One region of the Streptomyces sp. C genome, then DNA from elsewhere that is predicted to be linked to it. Evidence: riboswitches for the same ligand, from Rfam matches in the RefSeq annotation. Region 1 holds a riboswitch; the other holds the start of a gene.

Region 1 (7,470 bases):
GCCGGTGTCACCCTGAAGGCGTTCACCCGCATCAAGGTCGGCATCTGAGTCCGTCCGTACGCGACGGACACCGGACCCCGATAGGGTCTGAAGCAGTCGTCCGTGCTCGCGCAGGACGACCGCAGATCTGACGAGGAGGCCATTGCCGCAGAGGGAACCGCGAGGACCCACCGGCAATGGCCTTCTTCGTATGTGCACGAGGAGATCTCCATGAATCAGGGCGTGGACCCCCACACCGCATCCGACGACAAGAGCGACCACGAGAAGAAGGGTCGCCGCTTCATGCTGAAGCTGTCCGGCGAAGCCTTCTCCGGCGGCGGCGGACTGGGTGTCGACCCCGACGTCGTGCACGCCATCGCCCGCGAGATCGCGGCCGTGGTCCGCGACGGGGCCGAGATCGCGGTCGTCATCGGCGGCGGCAACTTCTTCCGCGGCGCGGAGCTTCAGCAGCGCGGCATGGACCGGGCCCGGTCCGACTACATGGGCATGCTCGGAACCGTCATGAACTGCCTCGCCCTCCAGGACTTCCTGGAGAAGGAGGGCATCGACAGCCGGGTCCAGACGGCCATCACCATGGGGCAGGTCGCGGAGCCGTACATCCCGCTGCGCGCCGTGCGCCACCTGGAGAAGGGCCGCGTCGTCATCTTCGGCGCGGGCATGGGCATGCCCTACTTCTCCACCGACACCACGGCCGCCCAGCGTGCCCTGGAGATCGACGCCGAAGCCCTCCTCATGGGCAAGAACGGTGTCGACGGGGTCTACGACTCCGACCCGAAGACCAATCCGGACGCGGTGAAGTTCGACGCGCTGGAGTACAGCGAGGTGCTGTCCCGGGACCTCAAGGTCGCCGACGCCACGGCCATCACGCTGTGCCGCGACAACCAGCTGCCGATCCTGGTCTTCGAGCTGCTCGCCGAAGGCAATATCGCCCGCGCCGTCAAGGGTGAGAAGATCGGCACGCTCGTGAGCGACCAGGGCACCCGGGCCTGAGCACACCGAGCCGGACCCGCAGGGGTCCGGTCCGGGCGGCCCGACCGCCCGCGCCCGCCTGAACCATCCAAATCTGACATGCAGGAGCACGTGGTGATCGAAGAAATCCTCCTCGAGGCCGAGGAGAAGATGGAGAAGGCCGTCGTCGTCGCCAAGGAAGACTTCGCCGCGATCCGCACCGGCCGTGCGCACCCGGCGATGTTCAACAAGATCGTGGCGGACTACTACGGCGCCATCACGCCCATCAACCAGCTCGCCTCCTTCGCCGTGCCCGAGCCGCGCATGGCGATCGTGACGCCGTTCGACGCCTCCGCGCTGCGCAACATCGAGCAGGCGATCCGCGACTCCGACCTCGGTGTCAACCCGAGCAACGACGGCCGCATCATCCGGGTGACCTTCCCGGAGCTGACGCAGGACCGCCGCAAGGAGTTCATCAAGGTCGCCAAGACCAAGGCCGAGGACTCCCGCGTCTCCATCCGCTCCGTGCGCCGCAAGGCCAAGGACGCCCTCGACAAGCTGGTCAAGGACAAGGAGGCCGGCGAGGACGAGGTGCGCCGCGCCGAGAAGGAGCTCGACGACACCACCGCGAAGTACGTCGCGCAGGTGGACGAGCTGCTCAAGCACAAGGAATCCGAGCTGCTCGAGGTCTGATGAACGACTCTCCCTGGGCCGCTGAGCCGGTTCCGGCGGGTCCCGCATACGATGCGCTGGTGGGCCCGCAGACTGCGCCCATGCCCATCGTGCCCGATGCCGCCGGCCGTGCCTTCGACGACCGGGAAGCACGCGATCGGGGGGCCGCCTTCGCCGGCGGCCCCCCGTTCCGCGCCGAGACGCCGTTGCAGGAGCCCATGCCCAGCCCCCCGCCTCCGCCTCCGCAGGCCCCGCAGGACGCCTCGCCCCCGCCGCAGAAGAAGCGCGCGGGGCGGGATCTGCGTGCCGCCATAGGGGTCGGCGTCGGCCTCGGTGCGGTGATCTTCGCTTCGCTGTTCATCGTCAAGGCCGTCTTCGTCGGCGTCATCGTCGTCGCGGTCGTGGTCGGCCTGTGGGAGCTCACCTCCCGGCTCCAGGAGAAGAAGGGCATCAAGGCCCCGCTGGTCCCGCTCGCGGTCGGCGGCGCGGCGATGATCATCGCCGGGTACGTGCGCGGGGCCGAGGGCGCATGGGTGGCGATGGCGCTCACGGCGCTGGCCGTCCTCGTGTGGCGGATGACCGAGCCCCCCGAGGACTACCTCAAGGACGTCACGGCCGGCGTCTTCGCGGCGTTCTACGTGCCGTTCCTGGCCACCTTCGTCGCGATGCTGCTGACCCCCGACGACGGCCCGCAGCGGGTGGTGACCTTCCTGCTGCTGACCGTGGTCAGCGACACCGGGGCGTACGCGGTCGGCTGGCGCTTCGGCAAGACCAAGCTGGCCCCGCGCATCAGCCCCGGCAAGACCCGCGAGGGGCTCTTCGGAGCGGTGGCCTTCGCGATGGCGGCCGGCGCCCTGTGCATGGAGTTCCTCATCGACGGCGGCGCCTGGTGGCAGGGCCTGCTGCTGGGCCTCGCGGTGGCGGTCTCCGCCACACTGGGCGACCTCGGCGAGTCGATGATCAAGCGTGACCTGGGCATCAAGGACATGGGCACGCTGCTCCCGGGCCACGGAGGCATCATGGACCGGCTGGACTCGCTGCTGCCGACCGCTCCGGTGGTCTGGCTGCTGCTGGCGGCGTTCGTCGGCACCGGCTGACCGGTCCGGGCCGGGTTATCCTGGAGGGCGCGCCACGTGCACGTGGCGCGCCTTTTCCGTCCGGCGGCCGAGTCGCCGCGGACCGGCCCTGCACGCGCGGGGTGACCCCCACCCCGTCGTACCGAGGAGTACAGCATGGCCCCCCGTCCCGTTCCGGGCGAGCTCACCTTCGTCGCGCCCCGCGGAGCGAAGAAGCCCCCGCGGCACCTCGCCGACCTCACGCCGGCCGAGCGCCGCGAGGCGGTGGCCGCGATCGGTGAGAAGCCGTTCCGGGCCAAGCAGCTCTCCCAGCACTACTTCGCCCGCTACGCGCACGACCCGGCCGAGTGGACGGACATCCCCGCCGCCTCGCGCGAGAAGCTCCAGCAGGAGCTGCTGCCGGAGCTCATGAACGTCGTGCGGCACATCAGCTGCGACAACGACACCACCCGCAAGACCCTGTGGAAGCTGCACGACGGCACGCTCGTCGAGTCCGTGCTGATGCGCTACCCGGACCGGGTCACGATGTGCATCTCCTCGCAGGCCGGCTGCGGCATGAACTGCCCGTTCTGCGCCACCGGCCAGGCCGGCCTGGACCGCAACCTCTCCACCGCCGAGATCGTGCACCAGATCGTCGACGGCATGCGCGCCCTGCGCGACGGCGAGGTCCCCGGCGGCCCGGCGCGGCTCTCCAACATCGTCTTCATGGGCATGGGCGAGCCGCTCGCGAACTACAAGCGCGTCGTCGGCGCCATCCGCCGCCTCACCGACCCGGAGCCCGACGGCCTGGGCCTGTCGCAGCGCGGCATCACCGTCTCCACCGTCGGCCTGGTCCCGGCGATGCTGCGGTTCGCCGACGAGGGCTTCAAGTGCCGCCTCGCGGTCTCCCTGCACGCCCCGGACGACGAGCTGCGCGACACGCTCGTCCCCGTCAACACCCGCTGGAAGGTCCGCGAGGTCCTCGACGCCGCCTGGGAGTACGCGGAGAAGTCCGGCCGCCGGATCTCCATCGAGTACGCCCTGATCCGCGACATCAACGACCAGGCCTGGCGCGGCGACCTGCTCGGCCGCCTGCTCAAGGGCAAGCGCGTGCACGTCAACCTGATCCCGCTGAACCCGACGCCGGGCTCCAAGTGGACCGCCTCGCGCCCCGAGGACGAGAAGGCCTTCGTCGAGGCGATCGCCCGCCACGGCGTGCCCGTGACCGTGCGCGACACCCGCGGCCAGGAGATCGACGGCGCGTGCGGTCAGCTCGCCGCCTCGGAACGCTAGATTCCGACTGCGTTCCGGACAGGGGCCGGCGTGAATCGGCCGCAGGGGTACCCTGTGGCCGAACCAATTGCATATTCCGACAGGGGAGCGCCACAGCGCTGAGAGTGCGGTATCCGTCATCCGCAGACCCTCTGAACCTCGCCCCGGTCATTCGGGGTAGGAAGTTCGGTCACCACTCAAGCTGTTGCGCCCTGCCCGGCGTCCGCTCTCACAGAGCGCCGGGCAGGGCCGCGTCTTCTCCTGGTCATCCCAGGAGGAATCACCAGTGAGCACCACCAAGAAGATCGCGGGCGCGGCGCTCGCGGCCGCGCTCGGCGTGACCACGCTCAGCGCCTGCGGCGGCGACGCCAAGGACAAGTCCGCGGGCGCGGGCGACGCCCCGAAGTCCAAGACGGTCACGCTCGTCTCCCACGACTCCTTCAACGTGACCGAGGCGGTCCTCAAGGAGTTCGAGCAGCAGAGCGGCTACACCGTCAAGGTGCTGAAGTCCGGCGACGCCGGCGCCGCGCTCAACCAGGAGATCCTCACCAAGGGCTCCCCGCGCGGCGACGTCTTCTTCGGCGTCGACAACACCCTGCTCTCGCGCGCCCTCGACAACGGCGTCTTCACCCCCTACCAGGCCAAGGGCCTGGACACGGTGAAGCCGGAGTTCGTGCTCGACAAGCAGCACCGCGTCACCCCGGTCGACTCCGGTGACATCTGCGTCAACTACGACAAGGCGTACTTCGCCGACAAGAAGATCGCCCCGCCGCAGACGCTGGACGACCTGGTCAAGCCGGAGTACAAGAACCTGCTGGTCACCGAGAACGCCGCGACCTCCTCGCCCGGACTCGGCTTCCTCCTCGCCTCCGTCGGCAAGTACGGCGAGGAGGGCTGGAAGGACTACTGGAGCAAGCTCAAGGCCAACGGCGTCGAGGTCGTCGACGGCTGGGAGCAGGCCTACAACGAGCGCTTCTCCGGCTCCGCAGGCGGCAAGAAGGCCAAGGGCGACCGCCCGCTGGTCGTCTCCTACGCCTCCAGCCCGCCGGTCGAGGTCCTCTACGGCGAGCCCCAGCCGGCCGAGGCGCCCACGGGCGTGGCCACCGGCACCTGCTTCCGCCAGGTCGAGTTCGCGGGCCTGCTCAAGGGCGCGAAGAACGAGGAGGGCGGCAAGGCGCTCATCGACTTCCTGGTCTCCAAGAAGTTCCAGGAGGACATGCCGCTCCAGATGTTCGTGAACCCGGTCGTCAAGGACGCGAAGCTGCCGGACCTGTTCACGAAGCACGGCGTCGTGGTCGACAAGCCGGAGAACGTCGCTCCGGAGGCCATCGCCAAGAACCGTGAGCAGTGGGTCAAGACGTGGTCCTCGCTCGTCGTGAAGTAGAGCGCCTTCCTGCGGGGGGCGGGCGCGCCACGGCCGTCAGACTCGCTCTGATGGCCGTGCCGCTCGCCTTCTTCGGACTGTTCTTCGCCTACCCCGTCGCCGCGATCGTCGGCCGGGGGCTCAAGACGGACGAGGGCTGGCAGTTCGGCCGGATCGGCGAGGTCCTCGGCCGGCCCGACATCGGCGGCGTGCTGTGGTTCACCACCTGGCAGGCGCTCGCCTCGACCGCCCTCACCCTGCTCCTCGCGCTGCCCGGCGCCTACGTCTTCGCGCGCCTGGAGTTCCCCGGCAAGCAGGTGCTGCGCGCGCTGGTCACCGTCCCCTTCGTGCTGCCGACCGTGGTCGTCGGCAGTGCCTTCCTGGCGCTGGTCGGGCGGGGCGGGCTGCTCGACGAGCTGTGGGGCGTGCGGCTGGACACCACCGTGTGGGCGATCCTGCTCGCCCACGTCTTCTTCAACTACGCCGTCGTGGTGCGGACCGTCGGCGGGCTCTGGGCGCAGCTGGACCCGCGCCAGGAGGAGGCCGCGCGGGTGCTGGGCGCCGGGCGGTTCGCGGCGTGGCGGCGGGTGGTGCTGCCCGCGCTCGGGCCGGCGGTGGCCGCGGCCTCGCTGATGGTGTTCCTGTTCACGTTCAGCTCCTTCGGCGTCGTGCAGATCCTGGGCGGGCCCGCGTACGCCACGCTGGAGGTGGAGGTCTACCGGCAGACGGCGCAGCTGCTGGACCTGCCGACCGCCGCCGTGCTGACGATGGTGCAGTTCGCGGCCATCGCCGCCGTCCTCGCGGTGCACGCGTGGACCGTGCGCCGGCGGGAGACCGCGCTGCGGCTCGTCGACCCCGCGCGCACCGCGCGTCCGCCGCGCGGGTGGGCGCAGCGGGGGCTGCTGGGCGGGGTGCTGCTGTCGGTGGCGCTGCTGGTGGTGGCGCCGCTGGCGGTGCTGATGGAGCGGTCCTTCGACGCCCCGGGCGGGTACGGCTTCGGCTTCTACCGGGCGCTGCAGGACGCGGGCTCCGGGGGCGGAACGTTTCTGGTGCCGCCGCTGGAGGCGATCTGGAACTCCCTCCGGTACGCGCTGGCCGCCACCGCCATCGCCCTGGTGATCGGGGGGCTCGCGGCGGCCGCCCTGACCCGGCGCGGGGGCCGCTTCGTGCGCGGCTTCGACGCGCTGCTGATGCTGCCGCTCGGGGTGTCCGCCGTGACGGTGGGCTTCGGGTTCCTGATCACCCTGGACGAGCCGCCGCTGGACCTGCGGACCTCGTGGATCCTGGTGCCGCTCGCGCAGGCGCTGGTCGGGGTGCCGTTCGTCGTACGGACCATGCTGCCGGTGCTGCGGGCCGTCGACGGCCGGCTGCGGGAGGCGGCGGCCGTCCTCGGGGCCTCGCCGCTGCGGGCCTGGCGGGAGGTGGACCTGCCGCTGGTGCGGAGGGCGCTGCTGATCGCGGCGGGCTTCGCCTTCGCGGTCTCGCTGGGCGAGTTCGGCGCGACCGTCTTCATCGCCCGGCCCGACCGCCCGACGCTGCCGGTGGCCGTGGCGCGGCTGCTGGGGCGGGCCGGGGAGATGAACTACGGGCAGGCGATGGCCCTGAGCACGATTCTGATGCTGGTGTGCGCGGTGTCCCTGCTGGTGCTGGAGCGGCTGCGACCCGACAAGACCTCGGGAGAGTTCTGATGACCCTGCTCCGGCTCGAAGGGGTGACGGTCCGCTTCGGCGACCGGGCGGTCGTGGACGCGGTCGACCTGGAGGTCGCCGAGCACGAGACCGTGTGCGTGCTGGGCCCCAGCGGCAGCGGCAAGTCCACCCTGCTGCGGGTGGTGGCCGGCCTCCAGCGGGTGTCCGCGGGGCGGGTGCTGCTCGGCGGGGCCGACCAGGCCGGCGTGCCGGTGCACCGGCGCGGGGTGGGCCTGATGTTCCAGGACCACCAGCTGTTCCCGCACCGGGACGTCGGCGGGAACGTCTCCTTCGGCCTGCGCGTGCAGGGCACCCCGAAGGGCTCGTACGGGGCCCGGGTCGCGGAGCTGCTGGAGCTGGTCGGGCTCCCGGGGGCGCAGGGCCGGGCCGTCTCCTCGCTGTCCGGCGGGGAGCAGCAGCGGGTGGCCCTCGCCCGGGCACTGGCCCCCTCGCCCCGGCTGCTGATGCTGGA
Region 2 (7,470 bases), 1.7 Mb from region 1:
GCAGACGAAGATCAGGCGGGTCCGGTCGGTGATCGCGGCGGCCATCGCGTCCAGGTCGTGGACGTCACCGTCGGTCAGCGGCACCTGCACCGACTTCGCGCCCGAGATCTGGGTGATGATCGGGTACGCCTCGAAGGAGCGCCAGGCGTAGATGACCTCGTCGCCCGGGCCGGCCGTGGACTGGATCAGCGACTGGGCCACGCCCACCGAGCCGGTGCCCGTGGCGATGTGCTCGACCGGCACGCCGAAACGCTCCGCCAGCTCGTTCACCAGGCCGGTGCACGCCATGTCCGGGTAGCGGTTGAACCGGCCGGCCGCGGCCACTGCGGTCTCCAGGACCCCCGGAAGCGGCGGATACGGGTTCTCGTTCGAGGACAGCTTGAACGCGACGGCCCCGCCCGCGGCGGCGGGCTTGCCGGGCTTGTAGGTGGGGATGCCGTCCAGCTCGGCGCGCAGCTTCGGGCTCTTCTCGCTCACCGCAGGTCCTCCTCGACCGTCCCGTCGACGTCTCCGTCGACTCAATACTGCTCACCTTATGAGGATTCCGCCGATACGAGAATGGCGGGCGCCAGGAACACAGGGGGAGCGCGCGCATATATGCGTGCGCCGGTGGCCTGCGCCGTGGCGCGCGTCCCTCGTGCAGGTGAGTTGAGGGCGACCCGAGACGGCTCCGTTTTGGCATGCTCGTACCCGCCGACAAGCCCGACCCTCAGATCGGGACGGCAAATACCTTCAATTCCAAGGTCATTGGGGGTGGCGAACCATGCAGAATCGTGCCTGTCAACGCGTGCATATGCACCCGAACCACCCTCCCCTCCGCGCCCTACTATCGGCTCGCCATGACAGCAGCAGGGAAGCATCAGGTGAGCCGGACCGAGACCACCCGGCGGGTCGGCGGCCGACAGGGCCGGGCCGGCATCAGGGACGTGGCCGCCGCGGCGGGCGTGTCCATCACAACCGTCTCCGACGCGCTCAATGGCAAGGGGAGGCTGCCGGACGCCACCCGCCGCCACGTCCGCGAGGTCGCCGACCGGTTGGGGTACCGCCCCTCCGCCGCGGCCCGCACCCTCCGTACGGGCAAGTCGGGCCTCATCGGCCTGACCGTGACCACGTACGGGGATGAACCTTTCACCTTCACCGAATTCGCGTACTTCGCCGAGATGGCCCGGGCCGCCACCTCCGCGGCGCTCGCCCGCGGCTACGCCCTCGTCATCCTGCCCGCCACCTCACGACACGACGTCTGGTCCAACGTGGCCCTCGACGGCACCGTCGTCATCGACCCCTCCGACCACGACCCGGTCGTCAGCGAACTGGTCCGCCAGGGCCTGCCCGTGGTCTCCGACGGCCGGCCGGCGGGCACCCTGCCCGTCACCGCCTGGGTGGACAACGACCACGAGGCCGCCGTACTGGGCCTCCTCGACCACCTCGCCGCCGCCGGGGCCCGCCGCATCGGTCTGCTCACCGGCACCACCACCGACACCTACACCCGGCTCTCCACGACCGCGTACCTCAACTGGTGCGAGCGCGTCGGCCAGGATCCCGTCTACGAGTCCTACCCCGCCCACGACCCGTGCGCGGGCGCCGTCGCCGCCGACCGGCTCCTCGCCCGCCCCGACCGCCCGGACGCCGTGTACGGGCTCTTCGACCCCAACGGCACCGACCTCCTCGCCGCAGCCCGGCGCTACGGGCTGCGGGTCCCCGAGGACCTGCTCCTCGTCTGCTGCAGCGAGTCCACCGTCTACGCCAACACCGAACCGCCCATCACCACGCTCTCCCTCAAGCCCCGCCGCATCGGCACCGCCGTCGTGCAGCTGCTGATCGACGCGATCGAGGGCGTGGACACCGGACGCCCCGTCGAACAGGTCGTGCCGACCGAGCTGATCATCCGCACCTCCTCGCAGCGCAGAACACCCCGCACGACCGTCAGCCCGCCGCGCTCACCGGCCCAGGACTGACCGTCACACCGTCACACGGGCGGGGCCGAGGGCCCCGTCGAGGGCCCCGCCGAGGATTTCCACAACGCCGAAATCGGAACAAAAGAGCAGGAAGGAGAGGTTCCGGCCAGGATTCACCACCCCTGGTGCGTCACAGAGCGCGAGCCGCATTCCTATGATGGGCGCACGACATCACGGACCCTCCACCCCGGAGGTGAGGAGGGTCCGCAGGTGTACGGCAGCGCGACGGTGGTGGAGGGGTCGATGACTCAGGGGGCCGGTCAGGGACCCGCGATGCGGACGGACACGCTGCGGGACTTCCGGGTGCCGGTCGTCGAACCCGCGCCGTACACCGCGCCCGCCGCACTGCCCGGCGAGCCCCCCGTGTACGGCGAGTACCCCGCGTACTACGACGAGAGCGCTCCCGTGCCCCCGCGGCCCGCCTACGCCCCCGACCGGCCCGCTGCGGCCCCTCCCGCCCACCCGGGCACGGAGACCGTTCCCCAGCAGCGCACCGCGGGCGACGGCGAGTACGACGACGGCGGTGCCGACGGCTACACGCCCACGCAGCGCGACCTGCCCATCATCGTCCGCGGCTCGGCCGGCGGCCCCGGGGACACCGTGCAGGTCCAGTACGTCCCCCAGGAGAACCCGGGCTCCGGCCCCGGCCCGCTCTACGTCGTCGGCGACGTACACGGTTACCTGGACGAGCTCATCCGGGAACTCCAGGCCCAGCACCTCATCGACGCCGAATGCCGCTGGTCCGCCGGCAACGCCCGGCTCTGGTTCCTCGGCGACTTCACCGACCGCGGCCCCGACGGCATCGGCGTCATCGACCTCGTCATGCGGCTCTCCGCCGAGGCCGCCGCCGCCGGCGGCTACTGCAAGGCCCTGATGGGCAACCACGAACTGCTCCTGATCGGCGCCAAGCGCTTCGGCGACACCCCGGTGTCCTCCGGCGCCGGAACCGCCACCTTCCAGGCCGCCTGGCTCCTCAACGGCGGCCAGCGCACCGACATGGAGCGCCTGGAGGACGTCCACCTCCAGTGGATGTCCCGCCTCGACGCGGCGACGCTCCAGGACGGCCACCTGCTGCTGCACTCCGACACCACGGCGTACCTGGACTACGGCGACTCCATCGAGGACGTCAACGACACCATCCACGAGCTGCTCAACCGCAACGACGCCGACATCACCTGGGACCTCTTCCGCAAGTTCACCAAGCGGTTCGCCTTCCGCGACGAGGAGACCGGCCCCCAGGCCGTACGGGAACTCCTGGCCACCTACGGCGGCGGCCGCGTCGTCCACGGCCACAGCCCCATCCCGTACCTGCTCGGCGAGGTGGGCACCGAGGACGGCGACGACTCCCACGGCCCGGAGGCCGTCGACGGGCCGCACGTGTACGCCGACGGGCTGGCCATCGCGATGGACGGCGGAGTGACGATGGCGGGCAAGCTGCTCGTCGTTCAACTACCTCTGCGCGACTGAGCGTTCTCGGAGCGGGGTATTTCAGCAAAGCCCCTGTCACGGCGTGGCAGGGGCGCTCTACCATCGCTCTATCCGTAGCAGGCTCTCCTCCGTTTGTGCCGGAGCCCCCGATCTACGCGGGCATACCGGCATGTACGGAGCATCGGGGGATGCACATGACCAGCGCTCCGCACCTGCTCACCGAAGACCGACCGGAGTTCGACCGGCTCCTCGACGAGGCGCTGCGCACCGCGGACGAACGGCCCGAACTCGCCACCCTCGGCGAACGGCTGAACGCCGAACAACTGCGCACCATGGCCCTGGCCGCCACCACACTCCTGACCGCCGCGGCGGCCGCCGAGTACGACCACTACGTGAAGGTGCGCGAGGAGTTGCGCGACGGGGTCCTGTCGGCCTCCGGGACGAACGCCGAGGACGGCGGCGAGGACCAGGACGGCGGGGCCGGCGTGAGCGCCGTGGTCGGCGTCCTCGCACCGGTCCTTGCGGGCACCGCCATGCTGATCTTCCTGCTGGTGGGGTACTGCCTCAAGATGATCGACCCGGCCCCGGCCTTCGCCGAGACGATGCTGACCGCTGGCTGGCTCTTCGGCGGGCTCACCGTGGCCGCCCTGCTGTTCGCGGTGGTCGGGCTGCTCGTCACAGCCCTGCGCAACAGCTCCACGGAGGTCGCGGCGGAGGAGAGCGTGCCGATACCCGACGAGCTCTCCCGCGCCCGGGAGGCGTGGCGGAACGCACTGCTGGAGCGGGGCATCGTGCCGTTCCTGCGCGACGCCCTGGCCGACCCGACCGCCGGACCGGGCTACCCGGTGCCGCGCACGCCGGGGGCCGGACGGATCCCCAGCCTGGGCTACACGCGTCCGGACTTCACCAGCCCGGGCCCGGCCTCCCAGGGCCCCCGCCCCGGTTTCAGCTCCCCGGACTTCACCAGCCCGGACTTCGGCGGCCCGGACCACGACGCGGAGTAGGACCCCGGCCCCCGCTGCCCGTCCGGCCCTGTTTCACGTGAAACATCCACCCCACGGGCTCAGCAGGGAACGGCGAAGGCCGGCCGACGACTCCCCCCGGAATGCCGTCGGCCGACCCCCTACCGCCCGTCAGTCGGCCAGCGGCAGGTAGACCCTGTTGCCCGAGGCCGCGAACTCGGCGGACTTCTCCGCCATGCCCGCCTCGATCTCATCGGCCTTCAGGTCACCGCCGTGCTCACGGCGGATGTCCTGCGAGATCTTCATGGAGCAGAACTTCGGACCGCACATGGAGCAGAAGTGCGCGGTCTTGGCCGGCTCGGCCGGGAGGGTCTCGTCGTGGAACTCACGGGCCGTGTCCGGGTCGAGGGCCAGGTTGAACTGGTCCTCCCAGCGGAACTCGAACCGTGCGTCCGACAGGGCGTCGTCCCACTCCTGGGCACCAGGGTGGCCCTTGGCCAGGTCCGCCGCGTGCGCGGAGATCTTGTACGTGATGACGCCGGTCTTCACGTCGTCCCGGTTGGGCAGGCCCAGGTGCTCCTTGGGCGTCACGTAGCAGAGCATCGCGGTGCCCCACCATGCGATCATCGCGGCGCCGATGCCCGAGGTGATGTGGTCGTACGCGGGCGCGACGTCCGTGGTCAGCGGGCCGAGCGTGTAGAACGGCGCCTCCTCGCAGATCTCCTGCTGGAGGTCGATGTTCTCCTTGATCTTGTGCATCGGGACGTGGCCCGGGCCCTCGATCATCGTCTGCACGTTGTGCCGCTTGGCGATGGTGTTCAGCTCGCCCAGCGTCTTCAGCTCCGCGAACTGCGCGGCGTCGTTGGCGTCCGCGATGGAGCCGGGACGCAGGCCGTCGCCCAGCGAGTACGTGACGTCGTACGTCGCGAGGATCTCGCAGAGCTCCTCGAAGTTCGTGTAGAGGAAGTTCTCCTTGTGGTGCGCGAGGCACCAGGCGGCCATGATCGAACCGCCGCGGGAGACGATGCCGGTCTTGCGACGGGCGGTCAGCGGCACGTACGGCAGCAGCACTCCGGCGTGGACCGTCATGTAGTCGACGCCCTGTTCGGCCTGCTCGATGACCGTGTCCTTGTAGATCTCCCAGGTCAGGTCCTCGGCCCTGCCGTCGACCTTCTCCAGGGCCTGGTAGAGCGGCACGGTGCCGATCGGGACCGGGGAGTTGCGCAGCACCCACTCACGGGTGGTGTGGATGTTGCGGCCGGTGGAGAGGTCCATGACCGTGTCGGCGCCCCAGCGGGTCGCCCAGGTCATCTTCTCCACCTCCTCCTCGATCGAGGAGGTGACGGCGGAGTTGCCGATGTTCGCGTTGACCTTCACCAGGAACTTCTTGCCGATGATCATCGGCTCGATCTCCGGGTGGTTCACGTTGGCCGGGAGCACCGCGCGGCCTGCGGCGATCTCCTCGCGGACGACCTCGGGGGAGACGTTCTCGCGGATCGCGACGTACTCCATCTCCGGGGTGATCTCGCCCCGGCGGGCGTACGCGAGCTGCGTCACGGCGGCGCCACCACGGCCCCGGCGGGGCTGGCGCGGGCGGCCGGGGAAGACCGCGTCGAGGTTCTTGAGGCCCCCGCGCGGCGAGGTGTGCTTGATGCCGTCGTCCTCGGGGCGGACGGGGCGTCCCGCGTACTCCTCGGTGTCGCCGCGGCCGATGATCCAGTTCTCGCGCAGGGGCGCGAGGCCCCGGCGGACGTCGGTCTCGATCTGCGGGTCGGTGTACGGCCCGGACGTGTCGTAGAGCGTCACGTCCTTGCCGTTGGTGAGGTGGACCTGGCGGACCGGCACCCGGATGTCGGGGCGGGAGCCCGCCACGTAGCCCTTGTGCCACCCCGGCTTGCGCTCGGTCTGGCCGTCGGTGTCCTGGCTGACGGCAGGCGTGCGTGCGTCCTGAACGGTCATGAGACCTATCTCCCTACGCCGGCATTACCCGGTAACAGGTTCGGCGGTCGACGCAGCCTCCTCCCGTACGCATTCTCATGCGCGTACGGTGATCAGCGCCCTCTCAGCCCGGTGCTCCGAGCTCCCGCGTTGTGCAAAGTAGCCCCCACGTTAGCGTCGTGTGTGGCGTGCTGAACAGTGGGCCCCCTCATCTCTTGCGATGATCTGCCGGTGACGTCCTCGCCGCAGCCTCCCCCCGAGCCCACCGAGCCCATGGGCCACGCCGGCCACGAACATGCGTCCCACGGGCATGCCGCGGACTCCTCCCACGGGCATTCCCACGGCCGGGCACACGGCCCCGGACAGGGGCCGGGACTCAGCCCCGGACACGGCCACGGTCACGGCCACAGCCACGGTCACGGGCCGGCCGCTCCGGTCTCCAAGCACCTGCGCAAGGTGATCGCCGCCGTACTGATCCCGTTCGCCGCTGCCGTCTTCGTCGGCATGGCCGTGCTCTGGCCCGGCGGCGCCCCCGCGCACGAGCGCACCGGGGTGGGCTTCGACCGCCAGACCCAGCAGGGCAAGGTCGTCGCTCTCGCGAAGGTCGACTGCAAATCGGTGAACGCCTCTCAGGTCCCTCCCACGGGCGACACCTCCACCCCCGAGGGCCGTGAGGCGCAGGCCGCCCAGACCGGCGAGTGCAAGAAGGCCACCGTCGAGGTGATCAGCGGGCCGGATCAGGGCCGGGCCTTCTTCGAGATCGTCCAGCCGGGCGCGCCCCGCCAGTTGGAGAAGGGCCAGGAGGTGGTGGTGGCGTACGCACCGGACGCGCCCCGGGACCTCCAGTACTCGGTGATCGACCTGAACCGGAAGTTCCCGTTGGCGCTGCTGGCCGGCATCTTCGCCGTCGCGGTCGTCGTGGTGGGCCGGATGCGCGGCCTCTTCGCCCTCATCGCACTCGTCGTCAGCTTCGGCGTCCTGACGCTCTTCATCCTCCCGGCGATCCTGCAGGGATCGAACCCGCTGCTCGTCGCGGTCATCGGCGCCAGCGCGATCATGCTGATCGCCCTCTACATGTGCCACGGGCTGACCGCGCGGACCTCGGTGGCCGTCCTCGGCACGCTGGTCTCGCTCCTGCTGATCGGGCTGCTGGGCTCGCAGTTCATCGGCTGGGCGTTCCTGAGCGG

The links. Region 1 has a riboswitch for thiamine pyrophosphate ahead of SSNG_RS25775 (thiamine ABC transporter substrate-binding protein). Riboswitches for the same ligand answer to the same signal wherever they lie in the genome.
Region 2: linked by a shared signal. The riboswitch ahead of thiC (phosphomethylpyrimidine synthase ThiC) and the one ahead of SSNG_RS25775 (thiamine ABC transporter substrate-binding protein) in region 1 are both predicted to bind thiamine pyrophosphate.

What each region holds. Positions count from the first base shown of each region.
Region 1 is NZ_GG657750.1:5,660,244-5,667,713, forward strand. It holds gene tsf (translation elongation factor Ts) at 1-48, shown strand, start outside; gene pyrH (UMP kinase) at 211-990, shown strand; gene frr (ribosome recycling factor) at 1,084-1,641, shown strand; gene SSNG_RS25765 (phosphatidate cytidylyltransferase) at 1,641-2,717, shown strand; gene rlmN (23S rRNA (adenine(2503)-C(2))-methyltransferase RlmN) at 2,853-3,968, shown strand; TPP riboswitch at 4,040-4,149, shown strand; gene SSNG_RS25775 (thiamine ABC transporter substrate-binding protein) at 4,234-5,331, shown strand; gene SSNG_RS25780 (iron ABC transporter permease) at 5,382-6,998, shown strand; gene SSNG_RS25785 (ABC transporter ATP-binding protein) at 6,998-7,470, shown strand, end outside.
Region 2 is NZ_GG657750.1:3,986,883-3,994,352, reverse strand. It holds gene hisC (histidinol-phosphate transaminase) at 1-477, opposite strand, end outside; gene SSNG_RS17875 (LacI family DNA-binding transcriptional regulator) at 840-1,955, shown strand; gene SSNG_RS17870 (metallophosphoesterase) at 2,229-3,422, shown strand; gene SSNG_RS17865 (hypothetical protein) at 3,572-4,387, shown strand; gene thiC (phosphomethylpyrimidine synthase ThiC) at 4,517-6,304, opposite strand; TPP riboswitch at 6,298-6,442, opposite strand; gene SSNG_RS17855 (YibE/F family protein) at 6,482-7,470, shown strand, end outside.